DNA from 3 places in the Brevibacillus sp. NSP2.1 genome. Region 3 is predicted to be linked to each of the others. Evidence: riboswitches for the same ligand, from Rfam matches in the RefSeq annotation. Region 3 holds a riboswitch; each other region holds the start of a gene.
What was found. A riboswitch is a leader RNA that binds a small molecule or an ion and turns the genes downstream of it on or off. The one in region 3 is predicted to bind S-adenosylmethionine.
Positions count from the first base shown of each region.

Region 1: it holds a riboswitch for S-adenosylmethionine, as region 3 does, so the genes downstream of both, metK (methionine adenosyltransferase) here and M655_RS05150 (2,3-diketo-5-methylthiopentyl-1-phosphate enolase) in region 3, are expected to answer to the same signal.
Region 2: it holds a riboswitch for S-adenosylmethionine, as region 3 does, so the genes downstream of both, metH (methionine synthase) here and M655_RS05150 (2,3-diketo-5-methylthiopentyl-1-phosphate enolase) in region 3, are expected to answer to the same signal.

Region 1 is NZ_CP048274.1:618,277-625,731, forward strand. Features, by position in the region: gene M655_RS03010 (S8 family peptidase) at 1-2,501, shown strand, start outside; SAM riboswitch class I at 2,706-2,806, shown strand; gene metK (methionine adenosyltransferase) at 2,939-4,150, shown strand; gene M655_RS03020 (polysaccharide deacetylase family protein) at 4,295-5,311, shown strand; gene M655_RS03025 (sensor histidine kinase) at 5,308-6,450, shown strand; gene M655_RS03030 (response regulator) at 6,485-7,192, shown strand; gene M655_RS03035 (hypothetical protein) at 7,260-7,455, shown strand, end outside.
Region 2 is NZ_CP048274.1:3,470,085-3,477,539, forward strand. Features, by position in the region: gene M655_RS16830 (YutH/CotS family kinase-like spore coat protein) at 1-518, shown strand, start outside; gene M655_RS16835 (bifunctional homocysteine S-methyltransferase/methylenetetrahydrofolate reductase) at 599-2,464, opposite strand; gene metH (methionine synthase) at 2,498-5,950, opposite strand; SAM riboswitch class I at 6,067-6,168, opposite strand; gene M655_RS16845 (YjcZ family sporulation protein) at 6,379-6,486, shown strand; gene M655_RS16850 (hypothetical protein) at 6,483-6,761, opposite strand; gene M655_RS16855 (hypothetical protein) at 6,975-7,455, shown strand, end outside.
Region 3 is NZ_CP048274.1:1,056,428-1,063,882, forward strand. Features, by position in the region: gene M655_RS05120 (spore germination protein) at 1-279, shown strand, start outside; gene M655_RS05125 (GerAB/ArcD/ProY family transporter) at 276-1,367, shown strand; gene M655_RS05130 (Ger(x)C family spore germination protein) at 1,364-2,488, shown strand; gene mtnD (acireductone dioxygenase) at 2,567-3,079, opposite strand; gene M655_RS05140 (methylthioribulose 1-phosphate dehydratase) at 3,097-3,750, opposite strand; gene M655_RS05145 (2-hydroxy-3-keto-5-methylthiopentenyl-1-phosphate phosphatase) at 3,754-4,422, opposite strand; gene M655_RS05150 (2,3-diketo-5-methylthiopentyl-1-phosphate enolase) at 4,419-5,633, opposite strand; SAM riboswitch class I at 5,753-5,903, opposite strand; gene M655_RS05155 (sigma-70 family RNA polymerase sigma factor) at 6,061-6,579, shown strand; gene M655_RS05160 (anti-sigma factor) at 6,576-7,455, shown strand, end outside.

The DNA.
Region 1 (7,455 bases), 440 kb from region 3:
GGCCTGCACTCGCTGCCGCGCCTGCTTCCAATGACAGCTATCTGAGCAATCAGTTGCACATCAGCCAGATCAAGGCCGACAAGGCGTGGCCTGTAGTCAACAGCAACCAGGCGATTACGATTGCCGTGCTCGATTCCGGAGCGGACTACAATCACCCTGACTTGAAGGGGAATCTGCTGCCGGGTGTCAATCTGGTCAACCCGGGGAAATCGGCGCAGGATGACAACGGGCACGGGACAGAAGTCATCGGGGTTCTCGCTGCAAAAGGCAACAACGGGATCGGGGTATCAGGGGTAGTCTGGAACGCCCGGATTTTGCCGATCAAAATTTTGAACAAAGATGCAGTGACGAATGTGGACATGATTGCGAAGGGGATCAATACAGCGCTCGACAGGGGAGCCAAAGTTATCCTGATGTCGTTCAGCAGCCTGTCCTATTCCCGCTCCTTGAAAGAGGCCATTGACCGTGCGGAGAGAAGCGGAGCCGTCCTCGTCGCTGCCAGCGGAAACGAAGCAAGCCGCGTCGCCTATCCGGCTGCCTACCCGACAGTCGTTGCGGTTGGGGCCGTGAATGGGAAAAACCAGGCGATTTATCAATCGAACACGGGGCCTGAGTTAAACATTGTGGCGCCGGGGCTTAACGTATATACGACGAAGCTGGGCGGAAAGTACGGATCGTTTTCCGGTACGTCAGCGGCAGCGCCTCAAGTAGCGGGAGCGGCGGCCCTGATTTTGGCCCGCTATCCAAAGCTGACGGCGCTGGATGTGAGGCAAATGCTTTACCAGACGGCTACAGACCTCGGCGAGAGCGGCTGGGACCGGCAAACAGGCTACGGATTGCTGGACGTGAACAAGGCAGTGCGCAGCGCGCTCTCCGGCGACTTTTTGGAGCCGAACAACTCTTTGCAGCGAGCCAAAGCATTCCCTATCGAACAGCAAATACGCGGCAACCTGGGGCCAAACGACACGGTAGACTGGTTTAAAATGGATGTGCCGTATGACGGAAAAGTCAGCTTTACGGCGACGATTAACTCCGGGGTATCCTCCGCCATGGCGGCAACCTTTTACCCAGAAAACCGAACGCCGATTACGCAGTATTTTGGAAACGGGGATACCGTTACCGTCCCGGCAAAAGCGGGCAGGATGAACATCAAGCTGATGCGAAACGGCGGCGTCAACTCGTTTGCCTACGTGCTGACGAGCAAGTTCACGATCAACCCGGACCGCAATGAGCCAAACGATACGATGGCGACGGCAAGGCCGCTGGTAGGCAACCAGATCAGCGTCACGGGCAACTTCCACCAGGAGGGCGACCAGGACTGGTTCTCCTACTACGTCCGCGAATACGGGCATATGGATGTGACGGTGACTCCCGACAACAAGCGGGTGGACCTGGTGCTTGCCATAGGAAAGCAGGAAACCGGAAAAAATACGGTTTGGGACCCGCTCTACGACAACGTCGACCGCGATAATCCGTCGGAGCGTGCGAGCAAGGAAGTCTCCCCGGGAAAATACTACATTCGGGTCAGCGAGTATCAGCAAAATGCGGTGAACGGCGAATATCGCCTGGATCTCGGGTTCACCCCGCTGAAAAAAGATTTGAACGAGCCGAATGATACGTACAGCAGGGCGTCGCCGCTAGCCGCTGGAGGGGTCATGACCGGAACGATTCCGACGGCTTCGGATGCAGACTGGTTTCAATTTACGCTCAATACAGACTCGTACGTCACGATTCGAGCCCCGTTTATTCCGGTATCCAGCGGTTTTCGCATCGCTCTTTACAGCGAGAAAAACATGAACTACGCGCTCGCTTCGACAAACGAAGTGGCTGAGTTGTCCGATCGGGGCAGCGAGATTTTCAGCCTGCGGTTGCCAAAAGGCAAGTATTACGTGCGCCTGAACAGCGGCATTCCGTTCAAGTACGATGCATACAAATTGACAGTCACGCAGCAGCCCCTCGTCTCGGGGTATCGGGATATTTCCGACCATTGGGCGCGCACAGAGATCGCCAGGCTGAGCTCCAAAGGAATTGTCCAAGGCTTCGGCGATGCGACGTTCAAGCCTAACGAGGCAGTAACTCGTGCGCAGTTTGCCACAATGCTGCTGCAGGCGATGCGCGCGACCGGCTCGAAGGTAGCCAGCGCGTATTCCGGACGGGAAGTGTTTTCTGATTTGCCAAAAAAGCACTGGGCGTACAACACCCTTGGAGTGGCTTATCAGCTCGGAGTCTTGAAGGGGTATCCAAACAGTCAGATCAAGCCTGACCAAGCTGTTTCGCGGGCGGAAATGGCCGCGATGATCGCCAGGGCGAAGGGCGTGGCTCTGAACAGCAGCAGCGCACCGAGCTATCGCGATGTTCCGGCCAGCCATTGGGCAGCACCGGCGATCGGCGCTTTGACGGCAAGAAACTGGCTAAACGGATACGGTTCGCTCTTCAAGCCACAGGGCAGCGCTACGCGGGCCGAGGTTGTTGTATTAATCGCCAAATCGTATCAAGTGTAAGAAAAAATTTTCCGCTTTGCGTTCGACAGACGCATGGCATGGCTATATCGTCCTTGTGAAAACGCGGCTTCGATCACCTCAGACGCTTCCCGCAGGCGATTCCAACAGCGTTTTGTACAGGGCGATTTCGGCCAAAGAGGTGCTCTGGCAAAAGTCTATTGACACCACCTCAAAAAACAATTATTCTATAATCCGTAATGGATACTCTTATCCAGAGCAGGCGGAGGGACTGGCCCTATGAAGCCCGGCAACCGTCTGGAGCGGTGCTAACCAGCAGGACGGAAATCTGTTCTGGCCGATAAGAGGATGAAGGAAGCTAAAAGCGCTCAAACCTTTTCCTCCAAAAGATGGAAAAGGTTTTTTATTTGCGTTTACGTCGATAAAATCCTGACTCGGCTACCAAACTATTTGTATGAGGTCAAAGGAGGTATTTTCTCATGGCTTTGCAAAAAGGTCGTCGTCTGTTCACATCTGAGTCTGTAACCGAAGGACATCCGGATAAAATTTGTGACCAAATTTCCGACTCCATCCTGGACGCCATTTTGGCCAAGGATCCAAACGCTCGCGTAGCTTGCGAAACTTCCGTAACTACCGGGCTGGTTCTCGTAGCCGGTGAAATCACCACCAACACGTATGTGGACATCCAAAAGCTGGTGCGCGAAACGATCCGTGAGATCGGTTATGATCGTGCGAAGTTCGGCTTTGACGCTGACACTTGCGGCGTAATCACTGCGATCGGCGAGCAATCCGCTGACATCGCTCTCGGCGTAGACCAGGCTTTGGAAGCGCGCGAAGGCAAAATGACCGACGCTGAGATCGAAGCGATCGGTGCAGGTGACCAAGGTCTGATGTTCGGCTTTGCTTGCAACGAAACACCTGAGCTGATGCCGCTGCCGATCAGCATGTCTCACAAGCTGGCTCGCCGCTTGACTGAAGTTCGCAAAAACGGCACACTCGCCTACCTGCGTCCTGACGGCAAAACGCAAGTAACGGTTGAGTACGATGGGGACAAGCCAGTTCGCATCGACACCATCGTGATTTCGACTCAACACGCTCCTGAGACTACCTTGGAGCAAATCAAGCAAGACCTCATCGAACAAGTTATCAAACCAGTTGTTCCGGCTGAGCTGCTGGACGCTGACACCAAATACTTCATCAACCCGACTGGCCGCTTCGTAATCGGCGGACCTCAAGGGGACGCTGGTCTGACTGGCCGCAAAATCATCGTAGACACTTACGGTGGCTACGCTCGTCACGGCGGCGGCGCGTTCTCCGGTAAAGATCCGACAAAAGTAGACCGCTCCGGCGCTTACGCTGCTCGTTACGTAGCGAAAAACATTGTGGCTGCTGGCCTGGCTGACAAATGCGAAGTGCAAGTGGCTTACGCAATCGGTGTAGCGCAGCCTGTATCCATCGCTGTTGATACTTTTGGTACAGGAACCGTTTCCGAAGAAGATCTGGTGAAACTGGTGCGCAAACACTTCGACCTGCGTCCGGCTGGCATCATCAAGCAGCTCGACCTGCGTCGCCCTATCTACAAACAAACAGCGGCTTATGGCCACTTTGGACGCAATGACCTGAATGTTCCTTGGGAGCAAACAGACAAAGCAGAAGTTCTGAAGCAAGAAGCTGCGCAACTGGCAAAATAAGAACGACAAAGAAAGAGCCTGGTAAAGCTACTGGGCTCTTTTTTTATTACGGGGAAAATTTTCCAGTTATTGGTGGGCTTTAAGCGAAGGGAAAATGTAGGACTGTGTCGAATCTCCTAGTGAGGAAGTAGAGGAGGGGTTTCTTTGCCGAACAAAAGGCTCTTCCTGACCGTATTTGTTATTTCTTTATTGCTGGTTATGTCTGCATTGGGGATTGGTGAATTTTACCAATCAAAAAAGAATGCCCAAAAAGTGCAACCTTTTCCCCAAGTAGATACGTCTATAAGCATAAGCGAGGCGGAAATTGCTGAGCCAAACGTCACGCAGAACGAAAAAGCAACGGTAAAGCCGAAAAAGTGGTATAACAATCAGGTAGTCGTCCTGACGTATCACCAAGTCACGGATGCATCAGGCCAGCGCTACGTCATTTCGCCTGAGCAATTTGCAAAACATATGTCGTTTTTGCACGAAAACGACTTGCAGCCGATCTCGTTGGATGAGTTTTTGCATTTTGTGGATACAGGGAGCTTGCCGACCGAAAATGCTGTCCTGATTACCTTTGACGACGGCTATGAGAGTTATTACACGAAGGCTTTTCCCACCTTACGTACATACGGCTACCCGTCAGTGAACTTCGTGATCGCAGGGCGCTTGCGAGATGTAGCCGATCGAAAACGGGAGAACATGACGACGCCACTTACGCGTCAACAAGTCATGGAAATGCTTCACTCTGGGCTGGCTGATATCGGTTCGCATACGTACAGCCTGCACGAAGAGGAAGCGCGGAATGAATGGGGAGAGATGGGGCCAGAGACGGCTCCCGTCTATTTGCAGGATTTACAACGACTGGAAAATGAGAAAGAATACAGGGATCGGCTCTACGTTGATTTCAGTATGTCTCGTGCAGGCTTGAACAAATGGATGGGCCGGGAGATAAAAACGATTTCATTGCCTTTTGGCTACACGAATCCCATCGTACTGGAGACAGCGCGACAGGCAGGCTACGGATATGTCTTTACTTCTACACCCGGTTTTGTCAAAAGGGGAGTAGATCCGTTCGCCATTCCACGAAATGATGTGGGCCTGCGAGATGTAGATGAGGTCAAACTCCATCAGTTGTTCACGAAAGCGAAAAAAGAGTTCGAAGGAGAGCAATCATGAACAAAGTGATCGACATCAGCGTGCTGGATGGGGTGATTAAGAGAACCATTGAAACTGTGGAAACGAGTAAAACCCAAATTTTTGATATAGCCGAAAGTGCCAGACAGCAAGGCAACTCGTTGAAGTTTGACTTGCACGAGCTTCGGCAGGAGATCTCGAAGGTCATCCAAAAGGTCGATGCGCTGGAGCTGGCCTATCGAAAGTCGCGCAACAGGCTCGTTCAGGTAAGCCGCAACTTCCACATGTACACGGAAGACGACATTCGCATCGCCTACGAGGAAGCGAGCCGGATACAGGTGGAGCTGTCCATCTACCGCGAGCGGGAAAACAACCTGAAGCGCCGTCGCAACGACCTGGAGCGACAGTTGCGAACGCTGGAGGAAACGATCGACCGCGCCGAGAAGCTCGTTTCCCAGATGAGTGTCGTGCTCGGCTACTTGACTGGCGACCTGAGCAAGATCGGAGAAGCGCTGGAATCGGCCAAACAGACTCAATTGATGGGGCTGAAGATCATCCAGGCCCAGGAAGAGGAGCGCAAGCGTGTCGCACGCGAGATTCACGACGGACCGGCCCAATCGATGGCAAACGTCGTGCTGCGCTCTGAAATCGTGGAGCGGATGCTGAAAAACGAGCGCATTCTGGAAGCGCAAATGGAGCTTCACGAGCTGAAGGAAATGGTTCGCCTGAGTCTGGCTGACGTAAGACGGATTATTTTTGACCTTCGCCCAATGGCTCTTGATGACCTCGGACTGGTGCCCACTCTGCAAAAATATATCCAGACGTGCGAAGAACGTATCCGTGCTTCCATTGATCTGGTAGTATTTGGTGTGGAGCCACCGCTGCGCAGCTCTGTCAAAGCTGCGATTTTCCGCCTCGTTCAAGAATGCTTGAACAACGTGGAAAAGCACGCTGGAGCTTCTTCGGTACAAGTGAAGCTGGAGTTTCTGCAGGAGTCGCTAAGTCTCGTCGTCAAAGACGATGGAGTCGGATTCGATCTGGAAAAGCGCATGGCAAACGGCAACTCCTTTGGGCTTTTGGGAATGCGTGAGCGCGTGCAACTGCTGGAAGGCAGTGTGGATCTGCAATCAACTCCTGGCGAAGGAACAAAGGTAATTTTCCAAATACCGTTAAAAATATGAACCGATACAGATTATGTACACAGGGGGATGAAACATGGATAAAAGACAGCAAGAGCTCCGCATCGTGATTGTGGACGACCACCAATTGTTCCGCGAGGGCGTTAAGCGTATTTTGGAAATGGAAGAGGACTTCAAGGTCGTCGGCGAAGGGGCGGACGGCGGAGAGGCTGCTCTGCTTGCGGAGGAGCACAAACCAGACGTTCTGCTGATGGATATCAACATGCCGAACATCAATGGCGTCTCTGCTGCGGAAAATGTCATTTCCGTGAGTCCCTCCACGCGAGTTATCATGCTCTCGATCCACGACGACGAGGGCTATGTATATCGCACGCTGCGTTCCGGCGCGTCCGGCTACCTGCTGAAAGAGATGGGCACCAGCGATCTGGTGGATGCCGTACGCGTGGTAGCCAGCGGCGGCGCTTACATACACCCGAAGGTGACGGGCAAGCTGATCGAGGAATTCCGTCGCCTGAGCGAAAATGAGGGTACGGCCGAGCGCAGCTTCTCTGTTGATGAATCGCAAACGATCGATCCAAAAGTGATCGAATCGCTGACCCGCCGCGAGCGGGAAGTGCTGCAGTTGATGGCGGAAGGAAAAAGCAACCGGGCTATCGGAGAATTTTTGTTCATCAGCGAAAAGACAGTGAAAAACCACGTCAGCAGCATTTTGCAAAAGCTGAATGTCCAGGACCGCACACAGGCGGTTGTCATTTCGATCAAAAACGGCTGGGTGAAGCTGTAAGGCGAGGCTGCGCGTCCGGTTGGCACCCTGTTCAAGCCATTCGGCATACCTTTGTATAGGAGGGGGTATGACCGTGATGGAAGAACTGGTTGTATGGCTATTGGCGGCTTTTGGCTGCTCCTCACTGCTGGTGATGGTAGCTGAGCGATGGACCAGTCGGATGAACAGCATGACCGAACTCCCGCAAGAGCACTACCGTTTGTTGGTACACAATTCGGAGCAGGTGCTGGAGCGTGCCGTAAGAAAGCTTTTGTTTCGCTCCT
Region 2 (7,455 bases), 2.4 Mb from region 3:
ACGCAGACAAGCAGAAGCCGCATTTCTCCACCATCGTCGAGTACCTCCCGTATTTTCGCCAGGCTGGACAGACGGCGCGCAAGCAACTGAATACGTCCGCCTATTTTGCCAAGTGGAAAAAAGCGCCGCTCAGCAAGCACTTCCTCTGCCACGGCGACTTCAACAACGGCAATTTGCTTGTGCGCAACAAACGAATCGCGATCATCGACTGGGAAGATGTCCGCTACGACTTTCCTTCCAAAGACATCAGCCGTGTGCTGTCGCTTGCCATGCGCAAGGAAGGGGCATGGAACAAGCAACTGTTTGCCTACCTGTTGCGCGGCTATTTGCGGGAAAACCCGCTGTCGGCCGAACAGCTTCACCTGCTGTTTGTCGACCTCGCCTTTCCGCATATAATGGAACGCTTTTTGCGCATGAAGCAGTACGAGCAAATGGATGCGGCGCACATCCAGCAATTTTGCACACGCGAATCCTTAAAGACTGCGTACATGCTGGACGAACTAAAAGCCCTCGCGTAAACGACAAAGGCTGTAGCCTGTCTTTTACGCGAGGGCCTGTTGGCATGTCGACAGAGAGTGGGCTTGGCGAGCGAAAGCCGTTACGGCTGCGCCGTTTTGACCAGCGCGCTCTGCTGGCGCACGTAGGCGATCAGCTCCGCTGCCATCTCGTAGTAGTTGAAGGGCGTAATCAGGTAGATGCCGTTGAAATAGCGGACAGCCGTATCGAGCAGCTCTTTCGCAATGGCGATCCCTTCCTGTCTGGCGGCCGGACCCTGCACCTTTTTCATTCGCTCCAGCGCTTCCGCCGAAAGCTTGATGCCCGGCACCTCGTTGTGCAAAAACTCGGCGTTGCGCGAGCTGGTCAACGGCATGATTCCGATAAAGACGGGAATCCCGATGTGCTTGGTCGCCTCGTGCACCTGCCGGATCGATTCGACGTCGTACACCGGCTGAGTCATGATGTAATCGGCCCCGGCCTCGACTTTCTTTTCCAGTCGGGCGACGGCTGCCGCCATGTTGCGGACGTTCGGGTTGAAGGCCGCGCCGACGATAAACTGGGCTTTTTGCTTCAGCGGACGTCCCGAGAACGAGACGCCTTCGTTCAGTTGCTTCACCATGCGGATCAGATCGAAGGAAGTAACGTCAAACACCGAGCTTGCCCCCGGCAAATCGCCGAAGCGCGACGGGTCGCCCGTGATGACGAGAATTTGATCGATGCCGAGCGCGTGCAGCCCCATGAGGTGGGATTGCTGACCGATCAGATTGCGGTCGCGGCAGGCGATGTGCAGCAGCGGGTCGATCCCATGCCTGTTTTTCATCAGCGCGCCGAGCGCCATGTTGCTCATCCGCACAGTGGCGAGCGAATTGTCCGCCAGGGTGATCGCATCCGCCCCGGCCTTGTGCAGTTCGCAGCAACCGTCCAAAAACTGCTCGGCGTCGAGATCGCGCGGCGGATCAAATTCGACGATGATCGTCGTGCCTGTTTTGACCCGCTCGACAATGCTCGGCTTTTCCCGCTCGTGGGTGCTTTGCACGGAAATGTGCGGGCGCTCGACCAGGGCAACGGGCGGATTGACGCGGGCTTTCGGCTGTTGCGAAGCGAGCGCGTCTGCCATCGCCTTCACGTGCGCAGGAGTCGTTCCGCAGCAGCCGCCGATCAGGCGAACTCCCTGGTCCCTCAGGCGCAAGGCGCTTTCGGCAAAGTATTCGGGAGACGACTTGAAGGCGTACTCCCCGTCCGTCATGCCCAGCCTTCCTGCGTTTGGAAACGCCGACAGCAGCGAATCGTCCGGGAAGATCGTCCCTTCAAAAGAGCGCAAAATTTCAGCCGGACCCAAACGGCAGTTCAGGCCGATGATGTCAGCTCCTGCCTTTTTCAACTGCGGAAAAGCGTCTGTCAACGAGTAGCCGTCGCGCGTCCGCCCGACTTCGAGCGTCGCAAGCTGGGCGATGACCGGCACATCTGTCAACGGACGGATGACCTCAATCGCCAGCAATAGCTCCTCCAGATCGAGAAACGTCTCCAAAATCAGCGCGTCTGCGCCTGCGTGCAACAGGGCGATTGCCTGTTCCTCGTACTGGTCGCGATATTCATCCAGTACCTTTTTCTTGACCCGTCCGGCTAAAATCGAGCCGATGCTGCCCGCTACATACGCATCATCCTGTGCCGCCTCGCGAGCGATCGCCACAGCGAGACGGTTGATCCGCGCTACCTTGTGCTCCAGGCCGTAGCGGCTGAGCGCGTCGCGGTTCGCCGAAAACGTATTCGTCTCCAAAAGGCGCGCCCCCGCCTGATAGTACGAGGCATGAACCTCATGCACCACGCGCGGATTGGATAAACACAATTCTTCAAAGCTGACGCCAACCGGGGCACCCAGCGCATGTAGCTGGGTCGCCATGGCTCCGTCTCCGACCAGCAGGTGATCTTGCAAATAGTCCCGTAAGTCTTTCTTGCTCGTCGTCAACTCAATCCCTTCTCTCCCATTTCATTAGACGATCTATACTTCAAACACCGACGGACCCGCGTTAAAGTAGCGCGCTTCCGGGTGGGCAAATACCATCGCGGAGACAGATGCTTCCGGCTCCATCATGAAGCCTTCTGTCAACTGAACGCCGATATCCTCTGGCCGCAGCAGACGGAACAACTGCGCCTGGTCCTCCAGATTCGGGCAAGCCGGATAGCCGAACGACACGCGAATGCCTTGGTAACGGGCACCGAAGCGCTCCAGCATGGTCATCTCCGCCGGATCGGGAATCCCCCAGACGTCGCGCATCATGTGGTGAATCCGCTCGGCGAACGCCTCCGCCAACTCCAGAGCGAGCGCCTGCAAGACGTGCGAGCGCAAATAGTCGCCGCGCTCCTTCAGTTCCGTCGAACGCTCGCGGATACCGCCCCCTGCCGTCACAGTCAAAAAGCCGACGTAATCCATTTCCTTGCTCTCGACCGGGCGCAAGAAATCAGACAGACACAGATGCGGTTCCTCCGGCTGGCGCGGGAACGAGAAGCGCTCCAGCACTTTGCTGTGATCGTTTGGATCGTAGACGATAATATCGTTGCCGTCCGCTTGCGCCGGGAAAAACTGGTACACGCCGTGCGCAGTAATCGTTCCGCGCTGCTTCGCTTCCTTTAATAGTTCCTCGACCACGCCGTACAGCTCCAGCACTTTTTCGTCGCCCGCTTCGAGCAGCTTTTCCACATTGCCGCGCACGCCCAGATGCTTGCCGAGCAGCATGCGCAAGTTCAAGTACGGCTGCAAGTGGCTGATCGGGTATTGGCGCAGCACATGGCGGTCGCAATCCGGCGGCAGGTGGATCGGAACGGTTCTGCTGATGGCCGAACGCGCCGGGAGCGGAGCTTTTTTCTCCTGCACGACAGGCTGTGCAGCAGCGGCAGCAGCCGCTTCGGCCAAATCCTGCTGTTCCGCGATCAGCCGCTCGCGCTCCTCCGGGTTTTGCAGACGGTTGACGAGATCGAGGCCGTCCATCGCGTCTTTGGCGTACAGCACAACCCCGCGGTATTCAGGCGCAATCCGGTTGGAGGTGAACTTGCGGGTCAACGCCGCCCCTCCGACCATCATCGGCACGTCGATTCCCGCCGCACGCAAGTCCTGTGCGGTAATGACCATCTGCTGGGCCGACTTCACCAGCAGCCCGGACAGGCCGATCGCATCCGGCTTCTCTTTGCGGCAGGCGGCAATCAGTTGCTCAGGCGGCACTTTGATCCCCAGGTTCACGACGTTGTAGCCGTTGTTGGCCAAAATGATCTCCACCAGATTTTTGCCGATGTCGTGCACGTCGCCTTTGACGGTCGCCAGCAAAATTTTGCCTTTCGACGCGGAATCGCTCTTTTCCATGAACGGCTCCAAAAACGAGACGGACGCTTTCATGACTTCCGCGCTTTGCAGCACTTCCGCAACGATGAGCTGGTTGCCGTTGAACAGACGGCCGACCTCTTCCATCCCGGCCATCAGCGGACCGTTAATGATTTCCAGCGGCGTGTACTTTTCCAGTGCCAGCTTCAAATCGTCGACCAGGCCGTCCTTCGAGCCTTCCACCACATAGCGGGCCAGCCGCTCTTCCAGCGTCAGCGAGGAAGCTTCCACGCGCACTTCTTTTTTCTTCTGGCGGTAAAACTCCGTAAAGGCTGCCAATGTCTCGTCGTTTGTTTCAAACAGCAGCGCTTCCGCCAGCTTGCGCTCGTCCTCCGGGATCGAAGCGTAGCGCTCCAGCTTCTCCGTATTGACGATGGCAAAATCAAGTCCGGCGAGCGTCGTATGGTACAAAAACACCGCGTTGAGCACTTCGCGTCCCGCTGGCGGCAAACCGAAGGAAACGTTGCTGACGCCAAGAATCGTCTTGCACTGTGGCATCGCTTCTTTAATGAGGCGAATCCCCTCCACCGTCTCCCGCGCGGAGCCGATGTACTGTTCATCTCCCGTCCCTACCGGAAAGACGAGCGGGTCAAAAATGATATCCTGCGGCGGGATGCCGTACTGGTTGACCAATATGTCATAGGAGCGCTTCGCGACCTCAAGCTTTTTCTCGCGGGTGATCGCCATTCCGGCTTCCTCGATCGTCCCGACGACGACGGCCGCCCCGAACTTGCGGATTAGCGGAGCCACTTCTTCAAAGCGCTCCAGTCCGTCCTCCAGGTTGATCGAGTTGAGAATCGCTTTTCCCTGGGAATAACGCAAGCCCAGCTCCATCACTTTCGCGTCTGTCGAGTCGATCATGAGCGGAGCCTTGACCTTTTTCACGACGAACTGCAAAAACTTTTCCATGTCCGCATACTCGTCGCGATCCGGGTCAGCCAGGCAAATGTCGATGACGTGCGCCCCGCGCTTCACCTGGGCGCGGGCGATGTCGGACGCTTCCTCGTACTGCCCTGCTGCGATCAGATCGCGGAATTTTTTCGAGCCGATGACGTTCGTGCGCTCCCCGACCAGAAGCGGGCGATTGTCGTCCTCGACGTAGACGACCTCGATGCCGGATACGGCACTGACCGCCTGCTCTGTTGCCTGGCGCGGCTTGCAGTCTTTGAGCGCCTCCGCCATTGCCCGGATGTGGTCAGGCGTCGTTCCGCAGCAGCCGCCTGCCACGTTCAGCCAGCCTTGCTCGGCAAAAGCGCGCATTTTCGCAGCAAGTCCTTGCGGCGTCTCGTGGTAGTGCCCGTTTTCGTCCGGCAGCCCGGCGTTTGGATAGCAGCTTACCCCACATTGGGCCAAGCCGGACAACGTGCGCAGATGGTCGCGCATAAATTCCGGCCCTGTCGCACAGTTCAGGCCGATCGTCACGGGCTTCAGGTGCTCAAGCGAGATGTAGAACGCTTCAATGTTTTGCCCCGCCAAAGTCGTACCCATCGGCTCGATCGTTCCGGACAGCATCACCGGCAGTTCTACGTTCAGTTCTTCAAACGCCTGGCGAATGCCGATCCCGCCTGCCTTGACGTTCAGCGTATCCTGCGACGTCTCCAGCAACAGGACGTCCACCCCGCCGATAATCAACCCTTTTGCCTGGCGGTAGTACGACTCCACCAGTTCCTCGAAAGTGACGCCGCCTGTCAGTGCCAGCGTTTTCGTCGTCGGCCCCATCGCCCCCGCCACGTAGCGCGGCCATTCGGCTGTGGAGTAGGCATCGACTGCTTCCTTCGCCAGACGGGCAGCGGCGATATTGATTTCCAGGTCCTTGTCCGCGACATCGTATTCGGCCAACACGACCGAAGTCGCCCCGAATGTATTGGTCTCCACGATGTCCGCTCCCGCTTCCAAATATTTTTCATGGATGGAGCGAATCACATCGGGCCTGGTCAAATTCAGCAGCTCGTTGCAGCCGTCGTACGCTTCGCCGCCAAAATCATCGGCGGTCAGGTTCGCCTGCTGCAGCATGGTGCCCATCGCACCGTCCAGAATCAGAATTTTCCGGGAAAGCTGTTCGCGAAAAGTGGGTTTCATTGACGTGCTCCTTTTCTCCCTTGCGTCGGTTTATTCTCAGCCGTTTTTTGCATCAAAAAATCCTCTTCTTTGAAAGAAGAGGATTTGTCCGCGGATACACTTGCGCCTGAACCATCCTCTCATCTTTCAAAGCACGTAGCTTTGCTGGAATTGGCACCGGATTTTAACCGGTTGCCGAGGCTTCATCAGGCCAGTCCCTCTGCCTCTCTTGATAAGAGTTGTTACTATGCTATTCATTTTTTGCTTTCAGGTTTGATGTTTGAAAGTATCTTAACACCGCGAAAAGTCTTCGTCAATTGAGAATTTGTCTATTCTTTACACTCTTCCCGCTCTTCTGCGCCCATTTTTGCGCATACCGGGCATTCGCCCACGCCAATCTGTGCGTTCGTGTATAGACTGTAGCATAACGGAAAGGAGGGGGAACAAACGTGAGTACATCTTACTGCGGACACGGCATCTTTGGAGACAGCTTCGCATTGGTGCTCGTACTGTTTATCCTGCTGGTCATTGTCGGGTGTTCGAACGACGACTGCTAAGTAAATGACAGGAAGAGGCTATCCCCCTTGCCTTGGCTTGAAGGGATAGCCTCTTTTTTCATGTCATGGACAGTGCGATCGCAGCCAGACCGCCTGCCGTAAAAGGCGACGCGCTCACGCTTGTCCACCTGGACGGTCAGGACGTCATACGGGACAGGCTTGCCGTTTTCCATCCGCTGGTCGCTGACGTTCATCCACGTTCCGTTGCGCCAATGCTCATCCGCATAAACCTCTGTCGCCTGGCGCTCGTAAACGTCGGCTTCTTCCCCCACCATCGTTTTCCAAAAGGCTTGCGCGACTTTTTCTGCTGCCGCAGGCGCGACCGTTGCCTTCTCGCCGCCATTGATCCAGCTACGGGCTTTTTGTGAGAAGCATCGTTAGTTAACTTTTTTCAACAGGATGGCACTTGACCGCTCTGCCTTCATTGTCAGAGCGAAACGCTTTTGCTATCATGAGGCTACCCAAACCGATGAAAGGAACGATCGACAATGGACGCTCTGCTCGCGCGTGAAAAGGACGAATTTCTGTCCTGTATAGAAACGATAAAAGAACTGGAAAGCTCCGAATTTGAAAGCTACTCCATCGTAAAGCATACCGAAACAGGAGAACATTATTTGCGCTACTTTTTGTCCCATATCAACCTGTCGGAAGGGGGCCGCAGGGACAACTACGATCACTTCCTGCCGATTGACTCCGATGACGTCCTGGGACTGATGTTCGGCGAGCAGCCGTACCGCTTCCCGGAAAACTGGCGCTCCCCCTACCTGCGCAGCGGCAACGACAATCGGCTCATTCCGTTTGATCCATCCGAAAACTACGATCTGGACGAGGAGGCGGCGGCCGAGCTGGCGATGGTGGAGCAACTGGAGCTTTACAAGCAGCAGTGGATGAACGCGGAAACTATGAGCGCGGAAGAAAAAGAAAAGCTGACGAAGCAATATTTCGCCGAGCTCGACAAGATTTTGAAAA
Region 3 (7,455 bases):
TCTGCGGTTAGACTGCTCCGGTTTCTCATGATGGTGCTGGCTGCTTTGTTCGGTATCGTCGGGATTATCGTCGGGCTGATGGGCCTCATTGCCCATCTGATCCAGTTGGAATCGCTTGGCGTTCCCTACGGAAGTCCGCTCGCGCCCGCTCGTTTCAGCGACTGGAAAGATTTCTTTGTCCGCTTGCCGTTTTGGACGATGCGGGATCGGCCAGTCAGCACGAGGGCCATTCAAGCGAGAAGGCAGGGAGATAATCGTCCAAGGGGAGATGGCGAATGAAAAAATATGCCTTCAATGAACTGACGGTCTTCCAGTACATTTATTTGATTCACGGTGCGCAGGTAGGGATCGGGGTGTTGTCCATGCCGCGAGAGCTGGCCGAGGTGGCAGGGACGGACGGATGGCTCTCAATTTTGATTGGTTGGTTCGCGGCTATGGCGGTCAGCCTGGTCATCATCGGCATCATGAAGCGCTATCCCGGCAAAACGATTGTGGATCTGCTGCCGTTGTTTTTGGGTAAATGGCTGGGGAAAGTCTGTGTTGCAGGAATCGCCGTCTATTGCGGTTTTGCCTCTTTCACTGTCATGGCCAACACTGCGGCCATCGTCAATACGTGGATTCTTAGTCAGACACCGATTTATATGGTAGGTATTTTGCTGGCTGTTCCGGCTTATATGGTTCTCCAAGGCGGCTTGCGGGTGCTTGGACGGTATGCCGAGCTGATCTTTTATCTGACGCTGTGGATGCCGATCGTCTTGGTCACTGTCTTGCCGAAAACGAACTGGCTTTATTTGCTCCCTATTTTCAAGGAAGGGTGGTGGCCGATTCTGGTGGCAACAAAATCAACGGTTCTGTCTTTTTTAGGATTTGAACTGGCTTTTTTTCTCTATCCTTTTTTGCAGAAAAAGCAGTATGCAGTCCTTGGTATCGTTGTGGCCAATACGTTGTCCATGCTGATTTTTATGAATATCACCTTGTTCAGTTTCGTGTTTTTCAACCCTGATGAAATTCTACAATATACGTGGCCAACATTGAATTTATGGAAGGTGATTGAGTATCGATTTTTGGAACGAATGGATATTATCTTTCTCGCTTTCTATTTATTTTATTTGTCTACAACCAGCTTCCCTTATCTGTATTTTTCAGTCTTCTCGTCAAGTCAATTGTTCGGTGCAGCAGATCATCGCAAGCATTTAGGCATCGCTTTGCTGTTGGTTATTTTACTGCTTTGGCTGTATACGCCTACGTTCATGGATTTACTCAAATGGAAGCAGTGGTGGAGCACTGGCGGTTTGCTATTCGGATACGCGCTGCCCGTTCTGGCTTTTGTGCCGATCTGGCTGCTGCGTAGGTCAGTGAAGGAGTGAAGGTTATAAAAAGATACGTACACGTTCTATTGATTTTGTGTGTAGTCTCCCTGCTGACGGGGTGTGTGGATCGGATTGATCTGGAAGACGCGACGATCACCCTGATGACAGGGATAGATCTGAATGAAAAAGATCAGCTTCTCGTCTATTTATCGAGTCCGGTGTTCAGCAAGGAAGCCAAGGATAAGGAAGAGGAGTACGGAGTCAAGATAGAATCGCTCCGTCAGGCAAGAGGACGGTTTGACGGGCTGGTGACGGGCCTTTCGTTATCAGGCAAAATACAGGTGTTCGTTATCGGGAAAAAACTGTTGGAACATCCCGATTGGTTTCCCATTATGGATGTGATGTTTCGCGATGCGCGATTTACGGTGAATGCGCGAGTGATCGTTTGCGACGGGCCGGTCAAGGAGCTGTTCAATTTTAATCCGACGGATAAGCCGCGGCTTCCGCTTCACCTAACCAGGCTGCTCGATAAGGCAAGCCAAAGGAATTTGACAGTAACAACAAGGTTACAGGAATTTCATCGACAAATGTTTGAAAAAGGAGGCACACCGTTACTCGCTGAAATCAATTCAGGACGCTCTGTTAAAGTATTGGGGACGGCACTGCTAAACAAGGGCGGCAAGTACGCTGCGCTGCTCGAGCCAAGAGATACGATGCTGTTGCAGATGCTCCGTAATCAAAAGCAGGGAGAGACATCCTTGACGCTTCCGCTTCCCGTAAACGGTGGCAGCAATCACATAGCGAGGGATCGGCTCAGTTTTTTGGTGAATGGCGTCAATCGCTCCGTGAAAACAAGCTACCGTAACAATCGGTTTCAATTCGACGTAAAAATGAAAATTCGCATTTCCATCACCGAAAGGCTGTTTTTGTTCGACATGGAACAAGACTACAGGAAAATGGAGCAAATGATTAGCGAGGAACTGCGCAAAGAGTTCGCAAATCTGGTCACAAAGTGCCAGGAGAGTGGAACAGACCCGTTTGGCTTTGGCGTGTACGCCCGTGCGTATGAGTACGAGGAGTGGAAAAAGGTACAGGAAGATTGGCCGGCGGCATTTGCCAGAGCCGATGTCCGTATTGTGCCGGAGGTGTCGATTATAGGCGATGGCGTCATTAAGTGAGTAAATAGCAGGAAAAAGGAAAAGCACCTTGTCGCCAAGGCTATGGTCCAAGGTGCTTGTTTGTTTTTGCGATACGTATCAGTAGATAGCCTCCCAGCCTGCAGGAGTGACGAACAGGCGGATTGCCTTGATTTTGCGGTCGTCCATCAAGGTGAAGTAGTGGCGGAAGTTCGGCGGTACGGAGATCAGGTCGCCTGGCTCAAGCTCGACGTCGAAGTAGCGCCCGTCTTTGCCCTTGATCGCGAAAATGCCGTGGCCGTCTACGCAGAAGCGGCACTCGTCGTCGGTGTGATGATGCTCGTTCTTGAATTTCACGAGCAGCTCATCGAGGTTAGGGGTTTTGTCAGAGAGGACGATGATGTCGGCAGTCAGGTAGCCGCGGCGCTCGCTGATCGCGTCGATCTCCGGCTTGAAGGCGGCGAGAATCTCCTGTTTTTCTTCCTCTGTCGGGCTGTAGTTGTCGCGGTGCTTGGGATCGAGGCGGTCTACGCCCCATTTTTCGTAAATGATCTCTTGGCTGTCCAGGAAGGAAATGACTTCCTCCGGTGCGGAAATGTACTCGTTAGTGTCGTGGAAACGAATTTGTGCCATCTTGTTTGCCTCCTTGGTTAATTGGTTGTAGTGGACACGACGGCTTGGCGCAGTTGCAGCCAGCGGGCGTGGTACTCGAACAGAAATTCAAATGCTTCCAGGTGGCGCTTCGCTTCAAAGTCGTTGCCGCCCCATGCGTAAATGCCGTGGTTGCGGATGAGCACGCCCGGAATTTCCGGGGTGATGACTTTTTCAATCGCGGCGGCCAGGGTCGGAATATCGGCAAAGTTCTCAACAATCGGAACAGTGATACGCGCGTTTTCCTCCCAAATGCCCAAGCCTTTAATCAGCTCTTGCCCCTGGATGGAGAAGGCGCGCTGGCCGAAGTACAGCTCGGAGATGAGGTTGTTCCAAACGGTATGGACGTGGAAGCAGGCACCTGCCTGCGGGAACTTTTGATAGACGACGGCGTGGATCAACGTCTCTGCGGACGGCTTGAGCGAAGTCGCGTCTACAGGGCGGGAATCTCGATCGACTACGAGGTAGTCTTCCGGCGACAGCTTGGTCTTGTCTTTGCCGCTTGCGGTTACGGCAAATTGCAGCGGCTCGTTCTGGATTTTGATCGAGAGATTGCCGCTGGTACCGGGAAACCAGTCCCGGCGGGCAAATGTCAGCTTGGCGTCGTCCAGACGGCGAAAAGCGTCCAGACGTTGTTCGAGTGTTGCGGTCATGGATTAGACAACCTCCTGTTTCAGTTCGGTCAGCGTGCCAATCACGTCGTGGAAGGTCGCGAATGTGCTGTGCGGCAGCGCAAGCTCCTGTGCCTTCTCGGCGAGGAAGGAGCGGGCGATGACGTAGTCGGCGATCTTTGCGCCAGCCAGGTCCGTGATCGAATCGCCAATGACGACGCGATAGTGAGTGGCAGGGTCGTAGCGGCGAATGATGGTCGTCTTGCACATGCCGCAGCCGTTTGTGCATTGCTCGTCGCAGGAGTGCGGCCACGTGATCGTGATGTTCTCGCCGGAGAAGTCGCTGCCGTTGCAGTAGATCGGGACACCGCTAAGGTCAAACGGAGCGAGAATCGGCTGGACGAAAAAGTCGATGCCGCCGCTCGTAATCAAAAGCTCGATGCCTTCCTCGCGGCAAAAGCGGACGAAGTCAGCGAAGCCGGGGCGAATCGTAGCCTCCTGGACGATGTAGTCTACAATATCCTGGCGCAAGGAAGAAGGGAGCAACTGAAACAGCTTGCCGACGCCTTCCTGTACGCTTATTTGTTGCGAAAGAATTTGTTTGGTGAGTGCTTCCCATTCGGGGGGAGCGAACTTTTTCACAATCGCGACGATGTTGTCTTTTTCCGTAATCGTTCCGTCGAAATCGCAGAACAGCACGAGCTTTTTGCTCATCGTGCGCCACCCCACTTTTCCAGGGCGATGGCAAGCTCAGGCGATCCGGCAGCGGCTTCTTCCAGGCTGCGCCCGGCAGTGACGGCAGTGATTGCGTCGACAAAAGCTTTCGCTCCGGCCGTCGCGCCGCCGGGGTGGCCGTGAATGCCGCCGCCCGCGTTGACGATTTGGTCGAGACCGAAGTCCTGATACAACTGCGGCACGAGTCCGGGATGAATGCCTGCGGACGGAACCGGGAACGAGCGGCGCACGCCCTCCAGCGGCGTCGTCAAGTTGTGGGCGAGTTGCAGCGCTTCTGTCTTGTCCAGCGCCACGTTGCCGTACGGAGACGGGAACAGCACCAGGTCTGCTCCGGCGATCCGCATCAAGGTGCCGAGCAGAAGCGGCGTGGCGATGCCGTAGTCAGGCGACGGATAGTACGCGCCTGCGAGCGCCGGGTGCGCCATGATCGGGACGTTGACATCCGGATCGGCTGCCAGGCGGTGCAGGGCATCGAAGCCGAAGGCCAGCACGTTGAACAGCAGGCAGTCGGCGCCCGCTTCGACCGCGCGTTTTGCCTTTTCGTTCAGCTCGTTGATCGGCCCGGTCAGGTTGGCGGCGTAGAGGACAGGCTTGCCTGTCTCGGCTTCGGTCTCCAGGGCGATCTGTTTGAACGCCTGGATGCGCTCCAAAAACGGTGCGCGGTCGTCCGCGAAGAAAATTTCGTCATCTTTGACCAAATCGACGCCGCCCTGCGCCTGTGCTTTAAATTGCGTTTTCAGATCGTCGAACGGCAGGCCGAGGCAAGATTTGAAAATGCTCATCAGGAGCGGACGGTTTTGGGCGTCCAGTCGTCCGCGCAGTCCGTCTATGCCGAACTTCGGTCCGGGAAAAGCCTGGAGGAACGAGTCGGGAAAAGCGATGTCGACCAGCTTGATTTTTCCGTCCATCGAGAGCTTTCCGAAAATTCCGGTCAAGAGCGAAGGAATGTCGCTGGTGAAGTTGCGGGTCGGGTAGCTGACGGTAATCAGCCCGCGCACATCCCCGTTTTCCAATGTTTCCAGCGGAGTGGCGCTGACGGCTTCGCCTAGGTACGGCGCCAGCTCCGCTTGCTTGGCAGCGGGCAAGTCCGTCCAGGAGCCGACCGTCATGCCGACTGCGATGGCAGCGGCTTTTTTGTTCAAGTCTTTGGCTTGTGTCAAATAGGTGACGAGGATGCGTTGCTCACTCATGCTAGTCCTCCTTGGCAGCTTGAAAAGCTGTCGTGGTCGTTTCGAAACATGTAATCATGCAAAAAAGCCTCCCCACTTGAGCGGGGAGGCGGTTGTCGACTATGAAAACGTCTCGTCTCCTCTCATCTCTCGGGTCAGTAGCCGGAACAAACAGCTCCGACTCTTATCCGTTGGAATTAGCACCGTTTCGCTATTTTTGTCGAACGCAAAAAAATAGCGCCGGTTGCCGGGCATCATAGGGCCAGTCCCTCAGCCAGCTCGCGATAAGAGTTTATGTGGTTCACACGTCATCTATCCGTGTGCGATACACCCATGATATGCCTTCTCGTTCCGCTAGTCAATCTTTGTTTTTCCGAGAATGTGCATCTGCTCACAGGGAAAAGGAGGCAGCAAGTGAAACTTTTTTACTCAGCGTGGGTGGTATCGGATGAAAGGGTGTGGAGGCATTGGGAAAGTAGGCTTGGAGGACGTGTACCAGTTGCACGTAAACGATATATACCGCTATCTTTTCCGGCTCACACGCGATCGGAGGCAGGCGGAAGACTTGACGCAGGAGACTTTTTTTCGCGCGTATGCCTCCCTGGATGACTATCGCGGGGAAAAAGTGCGGCCGTGGCTGTTCAAGGTGGCCTACCACGCCTTCGTGGACTGGCATCGCAAACAGAAGCGGCGGCCAGTCGATTACGTCGGGAGCGTGCCGGAACGACTGGATGCTTCCGCCGTCGATCCCGCTGACCAGCTCGTGAACCAGGAGTTGTGGGAGGCGGCATCCGCCTGTTTGGAGCGGCTGCCGGAAAAGCAGCGACAGGTGATTTTGCTGTCGGCGATGCAGTTTTCCTACGCGGAAATGGCGGAGGTGCTGGGAATCGAACTGGCGGATGTCAAGCGCTCCCTGTTTCGGGGACGGCAAAAGATGCGGCAACTGTGGAAGGAGGAAGGGCTATGACGAACCAAAACGGGGATGACCGCGAGCAAAAACTGCTTGCTTACCTGAGAGGGGATTTGACGGGAGAGGAAGCGAAACGGCTGGGCGAGGAACTGGCAGACGACGAAGAGTACGGGAAGCGGCTGGAACGGCTATTGCTCGGGGAAGAACAAGGGACAGACGGCAAGCAGGAGGCTGCGCCAGGGCTTTCGGAAGCAAGACAACGGGCGATCGTCCGACGGGGAAAGTGGAAAAACAGGCTGACGACCTCCTTCTATGCCTTCGCGATTCCTTGCCTCGCGGGTGTGCTCTTGCTGTTCGTAAACGGCTGGGTGGGGACGCTGATGCATGACGATTTGTTCCGGGTGGCACGGGACATGGTCAATTTTACCCAGCCTGGCGTGAGCGTGGGCAGCAGCGGCTCGCAGGTGGGGCTGTTGTACGGCAGCATCGACATGGAGCTGCGAGAGCAGGTTGGCAACGAGGCCAAAAGCGCTGGCCGCTTTCGGAGCACGAATGTGCTGTGGAACGTGAGCGCCAGACCGGAGTGGACAGGGGGCGGCAGGGAGCAAAAGCTGTTTTTCCGCTATCCGCTATCGGCCGGAGAACCGGAAGAAGACACGTCCTTTTTGCGCACGCCTGCCTGGACGACGCTGGAAAAGCTGCCGGAAGGAACGGTTTCCCAACTGGCGATCTCGTTTGACAGCTTCCTGACGTATGAGCAGTATGTCGAGCTGGTTTCCCGCCATGTCAGCAGCTACAACCAGGAGACGGTCTGGTTTGCCGTCGACACTGGCGTGGAGGTGAAACAAGTTGACGGGGAAGCCGGCAATCTGCTACTCGGCCCGGGGGAGGTCTGGGGCTTTGCCGAGCGGGAGCTGGATTACGGAACCGCGC